2 regions of the Microbacterium pumilum genome follow, and region 1 is predicted to be linked to the other one. Evidence: predicted binding sites of a transcription regulator. Region 1 holds the regulator's gene; the other holds the start of a gene.

Evidence for each region. Region 1 encodes LexA, which represses DNA repair genes until DNA is damaged. Its sites were predicted from a motif close to TCGAACANNTGTTCGA; they were not measured.
Region 2: a site for LexA is predicted at 4,648-4,663, ahead of ABD188_RS14620 (HNH endonuclease signature motif containing protein). Genes of this name have one in related genera too.

Annotation. Positions count from the first base shown of each region.
Region 1 is NZ_BAAAOH010000001.1:2,416,986-2,428,101, forward strand. Features, by position in the region: gene ABD188_RS10605 (hypothetical protein) at 1-921, opposite strand, end outside; gene lexA (transcriptional repressor LexA) at 1,053-1,733, opposite strand; gene ABD188_RS10615 (LysM peptidoglycan-binding domain-containing protein) at 1,992-2,360, shown strand; gene ABD188_RS10620 (histidinol-phosphate transaminase) at 2,376-3,470, shown strand; gene hisB (imidazoleglycerol-phosphate dehydratase HisB) at 3,467-4,078, shown strand; gene hisH (imidazole glycerol phosphate synthase subunit HisH) at 4,075-4,725, shown strand; gene priA (bifunctional 1-(5-phosphoribosyl)-5-((5-phosphoribosylamino)methylideneamino)imidazole-4-carboxamide isomerase/phosphoribosylanthranilate isomerase PriA) at 4,780-5,526, shown strand; gene ABD188_RS10640 (SseB family protein) at 5,510-6,304, shown strand; gene ABD188_RS10645 (DUF1844 domain-containing protein) at 6,446-6,865, opposite strand; gene infC (translation initiation factor IF-3) at 7,087-7,767, shown strand; gene rpmI (50S ribosomal protein L35) at 7,839-8,033, shown strand; gene rplT (50S ribosomal protein L20) at 8,065-8,448, shown strand; gene ABD188_RS10665 (TrmH family RNA methyltransferase) at 8,555-9,355, shown strand; gene ABD188_RS10670 (amino acid ABC transporter ATP-binding protein) at 9,443-10,231, shown strand; gene ABD188_RS10675 (glutamate ABC transporter substrate-binding protein) at 10,331-11,116, shown strand, end outside.
Region 2 is NZ_BAAAOH010000001.1:3,236,525-3,247,640, forward strand. Features, by position in the region: gene ABD188_RS14590 (alpha/beta fold hydrolase) at 1-736, opposite strand, end outside; gene ABD188_RS14595 (hypothetical protein) at 810-1,334, shown strand; RNA gene ssrA (transfer-messenger RNA) at 1,423-1,791, opposite strand; gene ABD188_RS14605 (hypothetical protein) at 1,897-3,576, opposite strand; gene ABD188_RS14610 (SIMPL domain-containing protein) at 3,651-4,325, shown strand; gene ABD188_RS14615 (tautomerase family protein) at 4,333-4,554, opposite strand; gene ABD188_RS14620 (HNH endonuclease signature motif containing protein) at 4,824-6,260, shown strand; gene smpB (SsrA-binding protein SmpB) at 6,282-6,758, opposite strand; gene ftsX (permease-like cell division protein FtsX) at 6,888-7,802, opposite strand; gene ftsE (cell division ATP-binding protein FtsE) at 7,799-8,977, opposite strand; gene ABD188_RS14640 (alpha/beta fold hydrolase) at 9,060-9,848, opposite strand; gene prfB (peptide chain release factor 2) at 9,879-10,988, opposite strand; gene ABD188_RS14650 (MFS transporter) at 10,987-11,116, shown strand, end outside.

The sequences.
Region 1 (11,116 bases):
GCCCGCGGCTATGCCGACGAACGTCGCGCCGACCCCGAGCGAGGTGGCGAGGGCCCCTGCGCCGATCACGAATCCGATGCCCGTGCCCATGACGGCCACGCTGCGACGGCGGGCGATCAGGATGCCGAGCGCGAACAGCCCGAGGGTGATGAACGGCAGCCAGTAGCCGAGCGTCGTCGCGAGCGCATAGCCCGTGCGGATCGCGGCCAGGTTCTGGCCGTCACCCAGGATCACGACCTTGTCGATGGTCGGGATCAGCTGGGCTGCGCCGAGGCCGCGATCGATGAGATTCTGCTTGACCCGCTCGACGACAGCGCCCAGCTGGATGCCGACGCCATCGTCCGTCCGGACGACCAGTCCACCGCCGTCCGAGGTGGCCGCGCCCACCAGAGCTCGATGGGCGGCACGGGTCGCAGTGGCCCAGACCTCCGAGAAGGCGTCGGACTCGACCACGCGCGTCACGGTGGTGGTCACGAGGCTCTGCAGCCCGTTCGCAGCGGGCGCCTCGAGGAGCGTGAGCGCGTCTGCCGCGCGTGGCGGCAGGCCGAGGGAGGCGATCCCGTCGAACACGTTCGAGGTGATCTCGGCGAAGTCGACCTGGGCGTTGATGGCCTCCATCGACTCGTCGATGATCATGTCCTGCACCGCGGGGTCGTCCACCAGCGGGGCGAGGGTCGCGACGAACGCATCCTCATCGACCAGCTGCACGCGAGCCCAGGCGCCGATGATCGACACCGGAACGAGGATCGTCGCGACGATGATGAGGACCGCGGACAGGAGCGCGCGCCACCAGCCGCTGCGACTGCTCGAGGCCGGTGCGACCTCATCCTCGTTCACCTCGGCGCGTAGCCGCAACGCGTCATTCTCCGCGCGGAGCGCGTCGAGTTCGGCCTGCAGGTCGACGGTGTCTGGCTCACTCATGACGCCTCCTCATGGCGGGATGTCACTCATTGTGACCTACCACGCGGGGATGGCATCACCCTCGGCGGGCGAGAAGTGCTGACCTGCGGCTCGGAACGGGCGCAGCGCCCCTCCGCCCGGGCCCGGTGCCGTCAGACCGCGCGCAGCACCGCGACGACTTTGCCGAGCACGACGGCTTCGTCGCCGAGGATCGGCTCGAATGCCGAGTTGCGGGGGAGCAGCCAGGTGTGGCCATCCCTCTGGCGGAAGGTCTTGACCGTGGCCTCCCCGTCGAGCATCGCGGCGACGATGTCGCCGTTGTTCGCGGTGGACTGGGAACGGATGACCACCCAGTCGCCGTCGCAGATCGCGGCGTCGATCATCGACTCGCCCGAGACCTTCAGCATGAACAGGTCTCCCTTGCCCACGAGCTGACGGGGGAGCGGGAAGATCTCCTCGACCTGCTGCTCCGCCGTGATGGGCACGCCGGCCGCGATCCGACCGACGAGCGGCACCATCGCCGCGTCGCCGACCGAGGGACCGCTGTCCGCGGGGTTCTCGGTCGCGGCGCCCGGCAGGTCGATGAGCACCTCCATGGCGCGCGTCTTGCCGGCGTCGCGTCGGAGGTAGCCGCTCAGCTCGAGCTGGTTGAGCTGGTGCGTGACGCTCGACAGCGACTTCAAGCCCACGGCATCGCCGATCTCTCTCATGCTCGGCGGATAGCCGTGCCTGGCGATGGAACGCTGGATCACCTCGAGGATCGCGAGCTGCTTGTCGCTCAGGCTCTTGCGTCGCCGGGTCTGGGGCTTTTCTCGGCCGCTTACCTCGCTCATGATCCAGCTCCTGTCTCCCGCGTGGGGGCATTGGTCTTCGAATGTCGGAGGCCCGTGGTGGGGTGTCGGTATCGAAACCGTATCCGGTTCGAACGCGTCTCCCGGCGAAGCTGACCGCGTGTCGCGTTCGAGGAATCGGCATCCGCACCCGTAGTTGACACTCTAGAACATCGAAGATAAGTTCGGAAGAGAGATTCGTATCCGCCGCTCCCGGCCGAGGGGCGGATGCGAATCTCTCCCCACCCGCAGGAGGATCACATGACCGCCATCAGCATCACCGCATCCGGCACCACCCGCCTGCCGGCAACGCGCCTTCGCCTCACGGTGCGAGGTCGACGCGTGCTCGTGGCGACGGCAGCCCTCCCCGCCGCGATCGCACTCGGCATCGCGGTGATGAGCGGCGGCGCGGCGCTGGCGTCACGCGACGCCGGAGCTCCGGCCGATACCTTCAGCACCGTCGTGGTCTCGTCGGGCGAGTCCCTGTGGTCGATCGCCGAAGAAGTCGCCCCGACCGCCGATCCGAGAGACGTGATCGACGCGATCGTGCGACTCAACGCACTGGACGGAGTCTCGATCTCCGCCGGCCAGCGGCTCGCCATCCCAGCGGAGTACACATCGGGTCGGTGACGGTTCGGCCGTAGCATGGGCGGGGTGACTGCTCGCCTCGATGATCTGCCCCTCCGCGACGATCTGCGCGGCCAGACTCCGTACGGTGCGCCGCAGGCCGCCCTGCCGGTGGCTCTCAACGTCAACGAGAACACGCATCCGTTTCCCGGAGAGGTCGCGGACGACATCCTGGATTCGATCGCTCTCGCGCTGCGGGACGTGAATCGCTACCCCGATCGGGAGTTCACCGCGTTACGCGAAGGTTTTGCGGAGTACCTGGGGTACGGCCTGACACCCGACCAGATCTGGGCGGCGAACGGCTCGAACGAGGTTCTCCAGCACGTCCTGCAGGCGTTCGGCGGTCCGGGCCGCACCGCATTCGGCTTCGCTCCGACGTACTCGATGTACCCGCTGCTCACGCGCGGCACCGGTGCGACGTGGACGGCGGGCACGCGGTCGCACGATTTCACGGTGGATGCCGAGAGCGCGGCGTCCCAGGTCGATGCCGCCGATCCCGATGTCGTCTTCCTGTGCGCTCCGAACAATCCCACCGGTACGCCGATGCCCCTCGACGTCATCGAGGCGGTCTACCAGGCGGCGCGCGGCATCGTGGTCGTGGACGAGGCGTATCAGGAGTTCGCACCGCGTTCCGAGCCGTCGGCGCTGGCACTCCTGCCCGGTCGCGAAAGGCTGATCGTCTCGCGCACCATGAGCAAGGCGTTCGCGTTCGCCGGCGCCCGCGTCGGGTATCTCGCCGCGGACCCCGCGGTGATCGACGCGTTGCGTCTCGTCCGTCTGCCGTACCACCTCAGCGTCCTCACCCAGGCGGCGGCGAGCGCGGCGCTCCGCCACGCGCCGACGATGCTGCGCGCGGTGGACGAGATCGTCGCTCAGCGCGATCGCATCGCGGCGACGCTTCCCGCGCTCGGATACGAGCCGCATGACTCGTCGACCAACTTCGTGCTGTTCGGCGGAGTCGACGACCCCCGAGCCACCTGGAAGGGCCTCTACGACCGCGGCGTTCTCATCCGCGACGTGGGCATCCCTCACCACCTCCGCGTGACGGCCGGCACCGAGGGCGAGACGACGGCGTTCCTCGACGCACTCGCCTCGATAGACTCGCGATCATGACCCGTTCCGCCGCTCGCACCGCGTCGGCCCGCCGCGCAACGAGCGAATCCACCGTCGAACTCGACCTCGATCTCGACGGTTCCGGCCGCAGCCACATCGACACCACCGTGCCGTTCTACGATCATCTCCTCACGGCGTTCGCGAAGCACTCGCTGACCGATCTGACGGTCCGCGCATCCGGCGACACCGACATCGATGCCCATCACACCGTCGAGGATGTCGCGATCGTCCTCGGGCAGGCGATCCGCGAGGCACTCGGCGACAAGGCCGGCATCTCGCGGTACGGCGACGCGCTCGTCCCGCTGGACGAGGCGCTGGCGCAGGCGGTCGTCGACGTCAGCGGGCGCCCGTACCTCGTCCACTCCGGCGAGCCCGCCGGCTTCGAGCACCACCTGATCGGTGGCCACTTCACCGGATCGCTCGTGCGACACACGTTCGAGGCGATCGTGTTCAACGGCGCGCTCACCGTGCACGTGCGCGTGCTGTCGGGCCGTGATCCGCACCACATCGCCGAGGCCGAGTACAAGGCGTTCGCGCGCGCGTTTCGGCAGGCCAAGGCGCTCGACCCTCTCGTCGAGGGAGTCCCGAGCACGAAGGGCGCTCTGTGAGCTCCCGCCCACTCGTGGCAGTGCTCGACTACGGCTCGGGCAACGTCCACTCCGCCGTCAAGGCGCTGGCTGCGGCCGGCGCTGATGCGAAGCTCACGTCCGACCGGGCGCTCGTGCTCGAAGCCGACGGTCTCGTGGTGCCGGGCGTCGGGGCGTTCCATGCCGTGATGGAGGCGCTCCGGGCGAGTCGCGGCGATCAGCTCATCGAGCGCCGCCTCGCAGGCGGGCGGCCGGTGCTCGGCATCTGCGTGGGCATGCAGGTGCTGTTCGAGCGGGGTGTCGAGCGCGGCGTCGACACCGAGGGCCTCGGAGAGTGGCCCGGGGTCGTGACGGAACTGGATGCACCCGTCCTGCCGCACATGGGATGGAACACGGTCGAGGCGGGCACCGGTTCCAGGCTCTTCCGGGGGATCGAGGACGAGCGGTTCTACTTCGTCCACTCGTTCGGCGCCCAGAAGTGGCTCCTCGACGTGGTGCCGCCATTCCCCGAACCCGTCCTGACATGGTGCGACTACGGCCGGCCGTTCCTCGCGGCGGTCGAGAACGGCCCTCTTTCGGCCACGCAATTCCACCCCGAGAAGTCCGGGGATGCCGGCATCCGGCTGCTCGCGAATTGGATCGATGGGCTGGGCAGGGCTACTCTCTGAACTCGTGCCATCTGCCGGAGCGTGTGCTCCTGTGATATCTCGGCATGAGGAGCCATGAACGATTTCGCGTCAATGCCGGAACTGATCCTGCTGCCCGCTGTCGATGTCGCGGGCGGCAAGGCCGTCCGCCTGACCCAGGGCGAGGCAGGCACCGAGACGAATTACGGGGACCCGATCGATGCGGCACTCGACTTCGCGCGTGCCGGAGCCGAGTGGATCCACCTGGTCGACCTCGACGCCGCGTTCGGCCGCGGCAGCAACGCCGGCGTTCTGCGCAAGGTGATCAAGCAGGTGCGCGGTGTGCAGGTCGAGGTCTCGGGCGGTATCCGCGACGATCGCTCGCTGGAGGCCGCGCTCGAGAGCGGCGCCGCACGCATCAACCTCGGCACCGCTGCCCTCGAGAACCCCGAGTGGGCTGCCGATGTCATCGGTCGGTACGGCGACGTGATCGCGGTGGGTCTTGACGTGCGCGGCACGACACTCGCAGCGCGCGGGTGGACCGAAGAGGGCGGCGACCTGTGGACCGTCCTCGAGCGCCTCGAATCGGCCGGCTGCAGTCGCTACGTCGTGACCGACGTGACGAAGGACGGCACCCTTCGGGGTCCGAACCTCGACCTGCTGCGCGAGGTCGCCTCACGGACGACGAAGCCCGTCGTCGCCTCGGGCGGCGTGTCGAGCCTCGACGACATCGAGGCGCTCCGCGAACTCGTGCCCATCGGCATCGAAGGCGCGATCGTGGGCAAAGCGCTCTATTCGGGCGCGTTCACGCTCGCCGAGGCGTTGGATGTCGCCGGCCACTGATCCGCACGCGCACGGCGACTCCGCAGGAGTCCCGTGGGAGGGGCGCAGCTTCGAGCCGAATTCCCACGCGGGAGATGACGGCACGGCGGATGCGCGGCTGATCGCTGCGCTGAGCGCTCCTCGCGACGGGGCGGCCGTCCAGGTGGAGGTCATCGAGGCGTACCGCACGGCGCGGCTGCTGATACCGCTGGTGGCGGAGAAGGGCGATGCCCCTGAATCGGTCGGTGAGCCCGTCGAACCGCACGGGCTCTCGGTCGACAAGACCCAGGAGCTGTCGATCGTCACGGTCGCCGCGCCGGACGGGCGCTCCGTACTGCCGGTGTTCACCTCGGTTGCGTCGATGAAGCGCTGGGATGCGGTCGCCCGCCCGGTGCCGGCAGACGGCGTTCGCACGGCGCTGGCCGCGTCGGCCGACGACACCGACCTCATCGTGGTCGACCCGGGCTCGGACACCGAGTTCGTCATCCGTCGCCCGGCCGTCTGGGCGATCGCTCAAGGCCAGCCGTGGGAGCCGAGCCACGCATCGCCGGAGGTCTTCGCCGCGATGCACAGCAGTATCGGGGGCGAGCTCGCCATCCTCGATCTCACTCTCGAGTCGGGGGATCCCACCGGGCGGCTGCGCGGTCCCGAGCTCATCGTCCGACTCGAGCTCATCCAAGGCCTCGAGCAGGCCGAGTTGGATGCCGTGCTCGGCCGCCTTGCGCGGCGCTGGGCCGCTGACGATCGCATCGCGGTGCTGGTCGACTCCCTTACCGTCAAGCTCGTCCGCGGCGACTGACCCGCCACGAGATCAGCCGATGTGCCGGCATCAGGCCAGTCGGCGCACGCATCGCCCTGAACTGGCGAGCTCGCCTGAACTCGGCACCGGAGCGTGTCCAAGGATCGCCGGCGCTTCGACAGGATCAGCGACCTCTGCAGGTCAGTTGACCGGGCCGGTCCACTTCTCGCCCGGCCCCTTGCCGATGGGATCGGGGATGACGGATGCCTCGCGAAACGCGAGCTGCAGCGAGCGCAGCCCGTCGCGAAGGGACCGCGCGTGCATGTCGCTGATCTCGGGCGCCCCCGCGGTGATGAGGCCGGCCAGAGCGTTGATGAGCTTCCGAGCCTCGTCGAGGTCGGTCTGCGTGGTCGGGTCGTCGGCGAGTCCGACCTTGACGGCCGCGGCGCTCATCAGGTGCACGGCCGCGGTCGTGATGACCTCGACAGCCGGCACGTCGGCGATGTCGCGCGTCGCAGCCGCGGCGGCCCGCTCGCGCTCTTCCCACCGGGCCTGGCGCGCGGCATCCGGAGTCGTCTCTGCTGCCGTGAGGTCGCCGTCGGCGTCCCGAATCGTGTCCACGTGCCACTCTCTGCTAGACTTTGGCGGGCTCCGGAGCGTTCTGCTCTGGAATCGAAAGAGGATCACATCCCACCCGCGCTTGCCGCTCAAGGCTACCGGGTCACGCACTCCGCCCCGTCCGCGCTTCGGACGGGGTAGCCAGCAATGGAATCAGGGTGCAAGAGCCGGCGCTCCCGCGTCGTGCCGGGTGGCATGCGTCTCTTCCGCCCGCGACACACCCTGTGTCGCGGTGGCCGACATCCCGCACGAAAGAGGAGTTCCGCATCAGCGATCCCCGCACCAATGACCGCATCCGCGTCCCCGAGGTCCGCCTCGTGGGTCCCGCAGGAGAGCAGGTCGGCGTCGTCCGCATCGAGGTGGCGCTGCGCCTGGCTCAGGAAGCCGATCTCGATCTGGTCGAGGTGGCTCCCAACTCGAAGCCTCCCGTGGTCAAGATCATGGACTACGGGAAGTACAAGTACGAAGCCGCACAGAAGGCGAAGGAAGCGCGACGCAACCAGGCGAACACGGTCCTCAAGGAGGTCCGTTTCCGACTGAAGATCGAGGCGCACGACTACACCACCAAGCTCAAGCGTGCCGAAGGCTTCCTGCAGTCCGGCGACAAGGTCAAAGCCATGATCCTGTTCCGAGGCCGCGAGCAGTCGCGTCCCGAGCAGGGTGTGCGCCTCCTCCGCAAGTTCGCCGAGGACGTCGCCGAGTTCGGCACCGTCGAATCGAATCCCACGATCGACGGTCGCAACATGGTCATGGTGATCGCCCCGCACAAGAACAAGTCCGAGGTCAAGACCGAGCAGAACGCCCAGCGTGCCGCCAACAAGGAAGCCGCGCGATCAGCCCGCGTCGGCTCCGCCGCGGACAGCTCGGTGTCGACGGATGTCGTCGACGACGACTCCGACGACTAGGCCCCCACATTCTCCCGCACCGCGGGACACCGACTCCCGCCCGCGCGGGACGTGAAACGAAGGAAACAGAGATGCCGAAGCAGAAGACCCACTCGGGCGCCAAGAAGCGCTTCAAGGTGACTGGCAGCGGAAAGATCATGAAGCAGCAGGCGAACCTTCGCCACAACTTCGAGGGCAAGTCCTCACGCCGCACCCGCCGACTGTCGCAGGACCAGGTGCTCGCACCCGGTGACGCGAAGGTCGCCAAGAAGCTCCTCGGTCGCTGAGCGCGCCGACGCAAGTTAGGAACGAAACGAAATGGCTAGAGTCAAGCGGGCGGTCAACGCCCACAAGAAGCGTCGCGTCATCCTCGAGCGCGCCTCCGGTTACCGGGGCCAGCGCTCGCGTCTGTACCGCAAGGCGAAGGAGCAGGTCACCCACTCGTTCGTCTACGCGTACCGCGACCGTCGCAAGCGCAAGGGCGACTTCCGCCGCCTTTGGATCCAGCGCATCAACGCAGCGAGCCGCCAGAACGGACTGACCTACAACCGCTTCATGCAGGGCCTGGGCCTCGCGGGCGTGCAGGTCGACCGTCGTATGCTCGCGGAGCTCGCCGTGAACGAGCCCGCGACCTTCGCGAGCCTCGTGGCGACGGCCAAGGCCGCGCTGCCCGAGAACGTCAACGCGCCGCAGACCGCGTAGTACGCGACCTTCGACGTCATGGGGCGTCCTCCTCCGGGAGGACGCCCCTTCGTCGTTTCGCCGAGGTGGATGAACACACCTGATGCCGCGGCTCTATGCTGATCGTGTGCTCGAGAATCCGCGGTCGCCGCGTGTCCGCGCTGTCGCGAAGCTCACCAAGCGGAGTGCTCGTCAAGAGACCGGACTGTTCCTCGTCGAAGGCCCGCAGGCGGCTCGTGAGGTGCTCGCGTATCGGCCCGACACGGTGATCGAGCTGTTCGCCACGCCCACCGCGATGGAGCGTCACCCCGACGTGCGAGACGCTGCTCGTGAGGCAGACATCGAGGTCGTCTTCACGACCGAGGCGGTCCTCGATTCGATGGCCGACACAGTGACCCCGCAGGGCATCGTCGTCGTGGCGAAGCAGTCTCCGACGTCGGTGCGCGATGTGTTCGCCGCATCGCCGCGGCTGGTCGCCATCTGCGAAGAAGTGCGCGATCCCGGCAACCTCGGCACGATCATCCGTGCGGCGGATGCGGCGGGCGCGGATGCCGTCGTGCTGACCGGTCGCACCGTCGACCTGTACAACCCCAAGGTGGTGCGCGCCTCGACGGGGTCGCTCTTCCACCTTCCCGTCGCGATCGGCGTGGACCTCTCGACAGCAGTCGACCGCGCACACGCCGCCGGCGTCAGGATCGTCGCCGCCGACGTCGGGGGAGAGGACTTCCTCGCGTCGCGCTCGCTGCTCGCCGAGCCGACCGCGTGGCTCTTCGGCAACGAGGCGCGCGGGCTCGAAGAAGACGCGCTGCGCCTCGCCGACATTTCGCTGCGGCTGCCCATCTACGGGCGGGCCGAGTCGCTCAATCTGGCGACCGCGGCGAGCGTCTGCCTGTACGAAACAGCCTTCGCGCAGCGTGCGGCGGGTTGAAATCCCGGTTCGCGCGCCTGTTACAGATAGGTAAAGCCTCGGGCCCAGCTATGGCCGGGGGTCCCAGCCCGCCCATAGGGTGGCGCTATGACGACCCCCGATGGTGCGCCTGTCACGTCCAACATCAGCGTCAAACGCGGTGATCCGCTCGTCGTGATCGAGAACGTGCAGAAGCACTACGGCGAGTTCCAAGCCCTCACCGACATCGATCTGACGGTGAACCGGGGCGAAGTCGTCGTGGTGATCGGCCCATCGGGCTCGGGAAAGTCGACGCTCTGCCGCACGATCAATCGGCTCGAGACCATCACGTCGGGCAGCATCCGCATCGACGGAGATGAGCTTCCCAAAGAGGGCAAAGGGCTCGCGAAGCTGCGGGCGGACGTCGGCATGGTGTTCCAGTCGTTCAACCTGTTCTCGCATCTGACGATCCTCGAGAACGTCACGCTCGGACCCATCCGCGTGCGGAAGATGAAGAAGGCGGACGCCGACCGCGAAGCGAAGGTGCTGCTCGATCGAGTCGGCGTCGGGCAGCAGGCGTCGAAGCTCCCGGCTCAACTCTCCGGCGGCCAGCAGCAGCGTGTCGCGATCGCGCGCGCCCTTGCGATGAGCCCGAAGCTGATGCTCTTCGACGAGCCGACGAGCGCGCTCGACCCCGAGATGATCAACGAAGTCCTCGACGTGATGGTCGGTCTTGCGCAGGAGGGCATGACGATGATCGTCGTCACCCACGAGATGGGATTCGCGCGCAAGGCGGCCGATCGCGTCGTCTTCATGTCGGACGGGCGGATTCTCGAGGATCAGAAACCCGATGACTTCTTCACCAACCCCGAAACCGACCGGGCGAAGGACTTCCTGTCAAAGCTCATCACCCACTGACCGCAGAACGCAGGCACAACCCGAACAACTGATTCCCTCCGCACGACCCGAACGTCGGATACGTAACGCACCAATGAATACGGAACAAGGAGAAATCTGATGCGACGACACACACGTCTAACGGCAATCGTAGGCCTGGCGGCTGCAGCGCTGCTGACGCTCACGGCCTGCAACAGCGGAACCCCGGGCACCACGCCGAGCGACGGCGCCGACGGCGGCGACGAAGCACTCTGGGAGGTCGCCACCGATGTCACGCTCGACGGCAGCCCCACCTTCGACGCCATGACGGCGCGCGACGGGGTGATCATCGGCGTGAAGAACGACCAGCCCGGTCTCGGCTATGAGGACGCGGCGACGGGTGAGCGCAGTGGGTTCGACATCGATATCGCGCGCTGGATCGCCGCGTCGCTCGGCTTCAGCGAGGACCAGATCGAGTACAAGACCCTGCCGTCGGACGCCAGAATCCAAGGCATCGTCAACGGCGACATCGACTATTACGTCGGCACCTTCTCGATCACCGACGAGCGCAAGCAGGACATCAGCTTCGCAGGCCCGTACTTCACCACCGGCCAGGGTCTGCTGGTCGCGGCCGACAACACCGATATCAATGGTCCGGAGGACGTCGCGGGCAAGATCGTCTGTTCGGTGACGGGGTCGACGTCCCTGCAGCGCATCCGGGATGAGTACGACCCCGCTGATGCGGTGGAGTACGCGACGTACTCGGAATGCATCGAGCAGTTGACGCAGGGCACGGTCGACGCGATCACGACCGACGAGGCGATCCTCGCCGGATACGTCGCACAGAACCCGGATGAGCTGAAGCTCACCGGCGAGCCGTTCAGTGAGGAGCGGTACGGCGTCGGCCTGACCAAGGGCGACACCGTG
Region 2 (11,116 bases), 820 kb from region 1:
GGCCTGGCAGGACAACGAGTCGGGCATCGTGGATGCCGGTGGCAAGTGCGTCGGCCTGGTCGAGGGGTGCGGCCCGATCTTGTGCGCGATGCACCACGAGCGTCGGTGCTCGCACCTGCGCGAGCCGGTCGCCGATGTCGAGGTCGTAACTCAGGGCCAGGAGCGCCCTGGCCGTCGCGGCGCTCGAACTCGCACGTTGGTAGAGAGCGAGCCGAGCCCGGGTTGCGGCAGGGGCGTCGGGGGCGAAGATGTCGGTCAGCACATCGGACCCGAGTCCCCAGTGCGATTCGACGAGGCCGAGGATGTGGTCACGCACCTCGGGCGTCGAGATCTCGGCGCCGGATACCCACCCGCCGTAGAGCACCAGTCGCCGGACCGTCCCGGGGTGCGCGGCCGCCCACGCCACGGCGACGAGCGCGCCCATCGAGGTGCCCATCAGGTCGAAGGGCTCAGGACCCATCTTCTCCGCGACCGCGGCGAGCTGGTCCAATTCGTGCGCCATCGAGGGCGGACCGGTCAACGGCCCCGACAGCCCGCATCCTGCCCGGTCGTATCGCACGAGCAGCCCGCCCTCGGCCAGACTCTCGTAGAACGCTCGCTCCTCCGGCAGCTCCCAGCTCAACTCGAGATGGCTCAGCCATCCGCTGACGTACAGCAGTGGGCGACCGGCGCCGATCGATGCGTACGCCACCTCGGAGCCGGCGGTTGACGTCACCCGTGCTATGCGCTGCTGCACGCCTTCATTATGGACAGCCGAGCGCGTATCAGCGCCCGCACCCGAGATCTCCTCAACTCAAAAGGAGGGGATCATGAAGACATCTCGCGCAGCGCGACGGATCGCGCCGCTCGCGCTCTCGCTCATCCTCGTGCTGTCGGCATGCTCGGTATCGCCGACGCCGGCACCCTTGCCTCAGCCCGTGCCCGACAGCCAGCCCGTTCCCCCACCGCCTGAGCCGGAGCCCAGCCCACATCCGACCGCCATCGAATCGCTGGATCCCGCGCTCGTGGGTGAGTGGGGTGTGGATGACTGGCTCGACAGCACCGGCTCACACACTCTGTCTGAGACCTACAGATTCACGGCCGACGGGCTCTATGAGTACACCTTCGCAGAGTGCCGGTCCTCGACGGATTGCGTCATCCGGTCGCGGGAGCAGGGCTACGTCCAGACTGCCGGCGGCGTACTCGCGCTCTACCCGCAAACCACGTCGGATGTCGGGCAGCGAGCGTGGCCGTACCAAGTCGGCTACCTCGACCCTGAGGTCCCGATCAGCCTCGAGCTGCATCTGCTGAGTCCTGACGGGACGCTCCAGCAGATCTTCTACGGCGGCGGGTGACGGACGCACTCGCGGAACTCCACGCACGATGAAGGCCCGGAAGCACATAGCTTCCGGGCCTTCATCGAAATCGACGTGACAGCGGCATTCGTGGAGATGGGGGGAATCGAACCCCCGTCCATCGCTGTAAATCTGCGCATTCTCCGGGCGCAGTCTGTGAAAGCGTTCTGCTCGGCTCCGACCTTTGTCACAGACACCTAAGTCGACGAGCCCAGCCTGGGAAGAGTCCCGCGTGACGTCCAGACGCCGTCACGCAGCAAGTCCCCTAGATGACGCGAGGGTCCGTAGCGGGAACGCCTACGGTCTCACGGAGTTCAGGCTCGCTTATGCAGCGAGGGCGAACTCATTGCGATTTGCATCGGCAATTATGGTTTTGCAGAGGTCGTTTACGAGATAACCCTGCATCCTCGGCCCGCTTCTCGCAGAATCGCAGGCGATGTCGAAACCGATCATCCCCGTGGTCCTCTTTCGAGGCGGCCGCTGTCACGCTGTGGAGTTTTCCATCACCGGATGCCGCGGCATCCGAGCATTTCAGTCTACATCGACTCGCGCCCCCGAGCACTCACCTGACGACGGCGGCGGTGGGCAGCGATGTCTGCGAGAACGAGGTGTAGCCGGGTTTCGAACCCACCACCCTCACCGTGATCGTCTTGCCGACGTATGCCGACACGACGGTGAGCGAGCTCGATGCCGCCCCAGCGATCGCACCGCCGTTTGCGTACCAGTGGTACACGAACGTCGTGCCCGGAGTCCACCCGGTGGTCCCCGCGGTCAGGTTCTGCCCGACCTTCGGCGTACCGGATATCGTCGGCTTCGCCGCCTGCGCGACCTTCAGAGTCGGCCCCGAACCTCGGAAGTATGTGGTGTAGCCCGGGTTCCACCCCTTCACGCCGACCTTGATCGTCTTGTCACGTTCGGCAGGCGTGAGCATGTACGTGGATGACGTCGCCCCCGGGATCCCGACGCCGTCCGCGTACCACTGATAGGTGAACGTCGTGCCTGGAGTCCATGCGTTCGGATTCGCCGTCAGCGCCCGTCCGACCGCCACCCGGCCGGTGATCGTCGGCGCCGAGCTCGCGATGACACGCGACGTCTGCGCGGTCAGCTTCGTCACCGTCGCGTACCCGGGCTTGCTCACCCTGACACGCGCCGTGATCTGCGTGCCCGCTTGCGCCGAGGTGAGCAGGAACGTGGACTCGGGTGAACTCGGCGCGATTGCGACACCGTCGGAGTACCAGGCGTAGACGTAGGTCGCACCGGAGACCTTCGTGGGCACGGTCACCGACACAGTCCTGCCTACTGCCGCGGTGCCGCTCACGGTGAGTTCCGGCAGAACCTGTACGTGCCGTGCCAGGTTGATGTCGGCGAACGTGTCGACTCCATTCGAGACCTGGATGAAGTCGGACGCGCCGTAATCTGGCTTGTTGTTCCACCACTCGCCCTTGTACCGCGAGTCGGGCGCCGACACCTCGAGCAGGTAATACCCGGCCGGCAACTGCCAGAAGCCGTACCCGCCGGGGTCGCTGCTGATCTCCCAGTTGGGCGAGCACCAGAAGCTCGACTCGCGATCGTTGCACGCCCACAGGGTCATCGGTGTCGAAAGCGGTGTGCTCGTGGGTCCGCCGGTCACAGAGCCGCTTATCGCGTGCGACGCGCCGAGCGACGCGTTCACCTGCCACCCCCCGGAGCTGACCAGCGTGGGATATTTGCCCGGAACCGCCTGACCGCCCACCCAGGACCAGGCGGAATCGGGGTCGTCGACCGGATTGAAGAACAAGGTGTAATACCCCACGGGGACGCTCAGCGTGAATGTGCCGGTCCCGCTCGTCACCACGGATGCGACAAAGGTGAGCGGGTAGTCCCAGGCCGTGACACCGTCCCACGCCGACGACCAGATCGAGACGATCACGCCGGAGAGTGGCTGTCCATCGCTGCCCTTCACCGTCCCCGCTATGGGGGCGTTCACGGCCAGAACAGCATCGCCCTGGACGTTGCGGCGGTCGCTCGGGCTCGCCTCGGTGATCGACAACGCGTGATCCGTCGCGTCTTCAGCACCGCCTGTGTGCCGGCCGTCCGGTCCGGACGACGACGTCGACCCTGTCGAGGAGACACCCACGGCCGTCGATTCCGCCCTCTGCGGCGCGGCAACAGCGGGCGACGCGAGCCCGACGAGCAGGAGGGTAGCGACGAGCACCGACGAAAGGGCGACACTGCGTACGTGACTGCTGGCGAGGTTTGTCATGATCACGCCTTTGCGTTCAAGGTTGGGCGACCGGTGGCATTCTCGACGCACTATACGCCGCGTAGGCTCTGCGCATGAGTGAAGTTGTCATCACCGTCCGAGGCGAGCACGAGACTCGGATCGCCCCTGAACAAGCCGTCGCACACCTCTCCGTCCGCGCGGAGGGGCCCGAGCGCGGCGAAGTCGTCGAGCGGATGGCGTCGCTCGCCGCCCCGATTCGCGACGACCTCGAGACCCGCAAGGCGAGCGGTGTCCTCTCCGAGTGGTCGAGCCAGCGCGTCGCCGTGTGGGCGAACCGTCCCTGGAACAACGAGGGCAAGCAGCTCGCGCTGGTCCACTATGCCTCGGTGGAGATCACGGCCACGTTCGTCGACTTCGCGGCCCTGTCGTGGTGGCTGGGCGATGTCGCCGAACGCGACGGCATCCAGGTCGACAACATCGAATGGCGACTCACACCCGCAACAGCCAAGGCAACCGAAGCGGATGTCGCCTCGCACGCCGTCGAGGTCGCCGTCGAGCGTGCCACCGCTTATGCCGGCGCCATCGGCCTCGCATCGGTGACACCGCTGGAGATCGCGGATGTCGGATTGCTGAACCACAGCGACCCCGCGCGACCGGAACAAGGCATGCTGCGCATGGCGAAGGCCTCGTTTGCGACCGACTCGATGGGCGATGTGCCGGCGGTCGATCTGCAGCCGGAGGACATTCTCGTGAGTGCAGCGGTTGAGGCGAGATTCGTCGCCCGCTGACTTCGGCTCAGCTCTCGTTCGAGGCAGCCGCCTCCTGCGCAGCCTTCTCGTCGGCCACCGTCACGCCGCCGTTCGCCCAGTGCGTCCCGGAGACCTGCGTGACGATGATGCGCACGGCCTCGCGCTTCGAGCCGATCGTGCGAACAGTGGCTTCGGTGAGTTCTTTGACGAGGTCGCGCACCTGGTCATCGGTGCGTCCTTCAGCAATGGAGATCTGGATGAATGGCATGTCCGCCAGACTATGGCGCCACGAAGCGGGATGCCTCATCTGGGCGCGTTCAGCGTAACGGAGCACCACCTGATGCGACCGTTCGATGTGACATAGAACAAACATACGAAGTGCGTGCTTGTATGTGACGACACACTGTGCGATCATAAGAACAGAGATTCTAGACACAGTTATTGAAGACGAGTTTCACGGCCAGAGGATGAGAACGGGTGCGAATGCCGCGCTCAAGGGATCTCGCATCAACTCACCCTTCTGCCTCGAGCGAGACCATGTCTTCGAATCCCGATCCGTCGCCCCTCCCATGCGAGCCCGCCGACCAGGATGCGCGCGACCGCGCGGCGACTTCTTCGCTGGTCGACGAGTTCGTCGCATGCCGAAGCGAGAGGGCGGTCATCGACGCCCGCGAGATCAGAACCCTTGCGGCCGTCGCGTCTCTCGTGGAACAGCAGCGGTCGCGCCTGACGTCTCGCGAGTCGGTCAAGACCGATATGCCCGCGCGGACGATGATCGCCGACCTTGCCACAGCTGCCCGCTTGTCCGAACGCACGATCCAACGTCAGCTCAATGACGCAGCCGATCTGTGTGCTCGATTCTCTGGGGTGGTGGACGCGCTCGCCGCGGCGCGGATATCGCGAGCTCACGTCTCGGTTATCCATGAAGTCGGTTTCCCGATCGATGACGCCGTCGCACGTGCCGAGTTCGTCAGCGCAGCGCTCTCTCGCGCGGAGACGATGACCGCCGGTCGACTGCGGCCCGTCGCAGAGACGCTCGCGGCGAGGCTGAATCCGCGCACCATCCAGGAGCGCCATGTCGAGGCCCGCACGCGGCGAAGTGTGCAGCTCATCGACCTCGCCGACGCCATGTCGAAACTCGACCTGACGATACCCTCAGTCCTCGCCCACGGCATCTTCGATCGGCTCACCCAGGACGCTCACTCGGTGATCGCCGCGCGCCCTGCGAAAAGCACCGAGCACGGTCGGACTGGTGCGCCTGGTCAGACCGGCGCGCCCGCGGCAATGGGCGGGACCGATGACACCCGCGAGAGCAATGACACTGATGACACAGGTCTGACCAGCGCGACCGGTGCCAGCGAAGCGCCGGCCACTGACATCCGCACGATGGATCAGCTGCGCGCCGACATCGTCTGCGATCTCCTACTCGCCGGCACCGCCGAGACGTGCAGCGAAGGCGAAGGGATCGACGCGATCCGTGCCACCGTACAGATCACGGTTCCCGTACTCACCGCGGCCGGGGTCGGAACCGAACCGGCGCTGCTCGCGGGCTACGGACCCGTCGACCCGGAGAGTGCCCGTCGCCTTCTCGCCAACGCGCCCGGATGGGAACGCGTGATGACCTCGCCCGTGACCGGGTGTGTCCTCGCGGTGGACCGTTACCGGGCGAGCAGATCGCTCAGCCGGTTCCTTCGTGCGCGCGACGAGCGATGTCGTTTTCCCGGATGTCGCCAGCCCGTGTGGCGCTGTGACATTGATCACACACACGACGCCGCACGTGGCGGGGCCACCAGTCATTGCAACCTCGCGCATCTCTGCAAGCGCCACCACACTCTGAAGCACAACAGCCATTGGCGAGTCCGCCAGCTCGAAGGTGGCGTCCTGGAATGGACGAGCCCCACCGGTCGGATCTACACCGATCTGCCAGAGCCCGCCGTTCGGTTCGAGCCCGATCCCGAGCCGCCGCCCTTCTGACGGCGCCGACCTCGGATTCCGTCAGTCGCCCATGCGATTGCGGGAGCGCATCGCTCGCTCGGCCTCGCGCTTGTCCTCGCGCTCGCGGATCGTCTGCCGCTTCTCGTACTCACGCTTACCCTTGGCCACCGCGATCTCGACTTTGGCGCGACCGTCTGAGAAGTAGAGCTTGAGCGGCACGAGCGTGTAACCACCAGCCGATACCGCATGCGAGATCTTGATGATCTCGTCCTTGTGCAGCAGCAGCTTGCGAACACGCTTCGTCGCGTGATTGGTCCAGTGCCCTTGCGAATACTCGGGGATGTGAACGGCATCGAGGTAGGCCTCTCCCCCATCGATGTAGGCATAGCCGTCGCTGAGATTCGCACGACCTTGCCGCAACGACTTCACCTCGGTGCCGGTCAGTACGATGCCCGCCTCATACGTCTTCTCGATCGCGTACTCGTGGCGCGCGCGACGATTGGTCGCGACGACCGTCTCACCGCGTTCCTTGGGCATGATGACTCCTCGATAAGGCGCCGCACGATCCCTGAGCCGGTCGATGGGCTTGCGGCAGCCTGTCAGTCTAACCGACTCACGTTCAGATCGATCGACGGATGCCGCATCCGGTCGCTGAGCGACACGCGCCTACGTGCGCAGCCAGCGCCGAATGGCAAACCCGGCCGAGAGCGCAGCCAGCAGGACGCCGATTCCGATGAGAACGGGGATCACGAGCCACGCCTGCGGAATTCCCACCCACGTCGTGACGAACTCGACCCGCTGACGCAGGTAGCCGTCGACGCCGAAGTAGACGCCGGCGACTACGGCACCGCTCGCAAGGAGCGAGCCGATCAGTGCAGCGAAGACACCCTCGAGGATGAACGGCGTCTGGATGAACCGGTTGGACGCGCCCACCAGACGCATGATTCCTATCTCGCGCCGTCGCGCATACGCCGACAGGCGGATCGTCGTCGCGATCAGCAGCACGGCGGCGATCAGCATGAGCGCCGCGATTCCGACCGCTATGTAGGTGGCGACGGTGAGAGCGGAGAACAGCGGCTCGAGATATTGCAGCTGATCCTGCACCTCTTCGACGCCCTGCATTCCGGTGAAGGCCTCGATGATGACATCGGACTGCTGCTGGTCGACGAGGTTGATCCAATACGTCTCGTTGAGCTGGTCGGGCGTGATGACGCTGCCGTAATCCTCACCGAGCAGATCGATGACGTTCTGGTAGGCCTCATCCCGTGTTTCGAAGCGCACATCCCGGATCAACGGCGACAGTGCTGCGCTGTCCAGAGTCGCTTGAACCTGATCGAGCTGCTCTTGCGTCGCCACACCGTCGGTGCACGTCGGCTCCTGCGAGAAGGCGGAACACATGAAGACCGCGACCTGCGCCCGATCCGCCCAGTAATCGCGCATCGTGCCGATCTGCATCTGCATGAGCATCGCGGCGCCCACGAAGGTGAGTGACACGAAAGTGACGAGCACGACCGAGATGACCATCGACGCGTTGCGACGAAGGCCGGTGAACGCCTCCGACAGGATGAGTCCTGCCCTCACGAGGTCGGCCCCACTTCATCGTCCGGATCCGTCTCGCCGAGCCCGAGCCGATCGGCGAGACCCAACTCTGCCACGTCGACCTCCGGGATGTCGGCGACCGGGATGGGTTGCGTAGCGGATGCGGGCGGAGCGGATGGCGCGGATGCCCGAACCACGGACTCTGCGGGTGCTGTGGGTTCCGGGGTCTCGGCGGGCGCTTGGGGCACGGCAGAGGCTGCAAGCGCCACGTCCGCAGCCGGCCCATCGGCGGCTGACCCTTGAGAGAACAGCCGGTCGGAATGCTCGCCCTCCTCCGGGTCGCCGTGGACGGCATCCGGTATCTCATCACCCGCGAGCAGCTCATCGTCGTCCGATTCGGGGGCGAGGTCGATGGGCTCGAGCTCGGCATCCATTGCGGCGGCGACTTCGCGCTGCACCTCGAGCACGGCGGTGAGCGCGGCAGCCGCGGCCGCACCACGCTCGGGCGCGGGGGCGAGGCTCGGCAGACCCGATGTATCGCCATACCCGCCGTGAACCTCGTCGCGCACCATCTCGCCGTGACGCAGCTCGATCACCCGCCGCTGCATCTGATCGACGAAGCCGGCCTCGTGCGTCGCCATGACCACGGTCGTGCCGCCGGCGTTGATGCGTGCGAGCAGCTGCATGATGTCGACGGATGTCGCAGGGTCCAGGTTTCCGGTCGGCTCATCGGCGAGCAGCACCTGGGGCCGATTCACCAGCGCCCGAGCGATCGCGACGCGCTGCTGCTCACCGCCCGACAGCTCGTGGGGGAACCGCTTCTCCTTGCCGGCCAGTCCGACGAGGGCGAGGACCTCGGGCACCGCCTGCTGAATGAACCCGCGCGACGACCCGATGACCTGAAGTGTGAAGGCGACGTTCTGGAAGACGGTCTTCGACGGCAGCAGCCGGAAGTCCTGGAACACGGCGCCGATGTGCCGACGGAAGTACGGGACCTTGCGATTCGACAGGGTGCGCAGATCCCGTCCCAGCACGACCACGCGCCCGTCGCTCGGCGTCTCTTCGCGCAGGATCAGGCGAAGACACGAGGACTTGCCCGAACCGGACGGACCGACGAGGAAGATGAACTCCCCGCGGAGCACCTCGAAGTCGACATCGCTCAGGGCGGGCTTCGCGGTGCCGCGAAAGCGCTTCGTGACATTCTCGAACCGGATCATGGCCTAACGAGCCTAAGCGGGCGACCGGCGAGGGTCGCCCGCGACACCCGGGGGCGCGGCATCCGCTCTTCGCGGGTCGGGCCTACTCTTCGCTGACCGCGACTGCGCGAACGACGGCACGCGACACCTCGAGCACCTCTTCCTCATGGCTGAGGTGCACCTGATGCTCGGCGCCCGGCCACGACAGCAGAGGCGTCTCGAGCGCAGCCGCGATCCTGGCATGTGCCTTCCGGATGGTGGAATCGGGCTTGCGGTCCGCCGTCACGACCGCGGCCGGTACGAGCGGCAGCTGCGACTCGTCGAAGCCCTCCGCGATCGCCGCCAGCCCCGTGGCCGACTGGCTGAGCTTCGGCAGATCCACCTCGGCGATCTTCAACGTCGCGGTGCGGGCTTCGGGGCTCATGTCGTGACGCCGCGCGGAACGGCCGGCGCTCGACCGCAGCAGCGCGGTCAGCGCCCAGTGGATCCCGGGAACGGTGGAGATGCGAGCCGTTGTCTTGGCGGTCTGCTCGACCTGCTTGGCGAGCTTCGCATCGTTGACCGGCGTCGGATCGAGCAGGACCAGACCGGCCACATCCTCGGGATGATCACGAGCCAGAAGCATCGCAACGGCGCCACCCAGGCTCTGGCCGATGACGACCACAGGTCCGATCTTCAGCTCGGCGAGGGTGGCATGGATCGCATCAGTCGCTTCGGCGAGCCCGCCTTCCGCCTCGGAGGGGCCGACACCCGGCCGGTCATAGAGGATCACCCGGCAGCCAGGATCGGCCATGAGCCCCTCCATCAAGCCGGGATAGAAGCCTTCGACCGCCTCGGCCCCGCCAGGGAGCAGCAGCACCGCAGGACCCGAGTCTCCGAACACCTCGCGCATGTCGCGATACTAGCCCGCACCCACCAGGGGTCAGTCGTCGGCGGGCCGCTTGCGCCAGCGGATGCCGGCAGCGATGAATCCGTCGAGGTCACCATCGAAGACCGCCGACGGGTTGTTTACCTCGTGATCCGTGCGGAGATCCTTGACCATCTGGTACGGCGCGAGCACGTAGGAACGCATCTGGTCGCCCCAGCTCGCCGTGATGACGCCGGCGAGGTCCTTCTTGATCGCCGCTTCCTGCTCCTTCTGGAGGATCAGCAGGCGCGACTGCAGCACACGCATCGCGGCCGCGCGGTTCTGGATCTGCGACTTCTCGTTCTGCATCGACACCACGGTGCCCGTCGGAAGATGCGTCAGGCGCACAGCCGAGTCGGTCGTGTTGACGGACTGACCACCGGGGCCGGACGAGCGGAACACGTCGACGCGCAGATCGTTCTCGGGAATCTCGACCTCGACGGCCTCGTCCAGCAGCGGGATGACCTCGACCGCCGCGAACGAGGTCTGCCGCTTGCCTGCGGAGTTGAACGGGCTCATGCGCACCAGTCGGTGCGTGCCGGCCTCGACGCTCAGCGTGCCGAACGCGTACGGCGCGTCGACCTCGAACGTCGCGGATTTGATGCCGGCCTCTTCGGCGTATGACGAGTCCATGATCGTGACCGGATACTTGTGCTGCTCGGCCCACCGCAGATACATGCGCAGGAGCATCTCGGCGAAGTCGGAAGCATCCACCCCGCCCGCACCGGCACGGATGGTGACGACCGCCGGACGCTCGTCGTACTCGCCGTCGAGCAGCGTCTGCACCTCGAGCTGACCGATGATGTCCTCGAGCTCAGCGAGCTCGTGACGCGCCTCTTCGGCCGAATCCTCGTCATCCATCTCGTTCGCGAGTTCGACGAGCACTTCGAGGTCATCGAGACGCTGCTCGATGCCGGCGATGCGCGCGAGTTCGGTCTGCCGATGGCTCAGGGCACTCGTGATCTTCTGCGCCTTGTCGGTGTCGTCCCACAGATCGGGAACGCCGGCTTCTTCGCTGAGCCGCGCGATCTCGGCCTCGAGTCCCCCGACGTCGACCACGGCCTTGATGTCGGCGAACGTGGAGCGAAGGGCCTGGATATCGGCGGAAAGATCGAAATCGAGCATGACACTCCAGACTAACGTGGATGCGGTGACCGACCGCGCCTCGACCGTCCTGCTGCGGTTCGGGCCGATGATCTACGGACCCACCGTGCTCTTCGCCCTCGGCGAAGGCGCGGTCATCCCTCTCATCC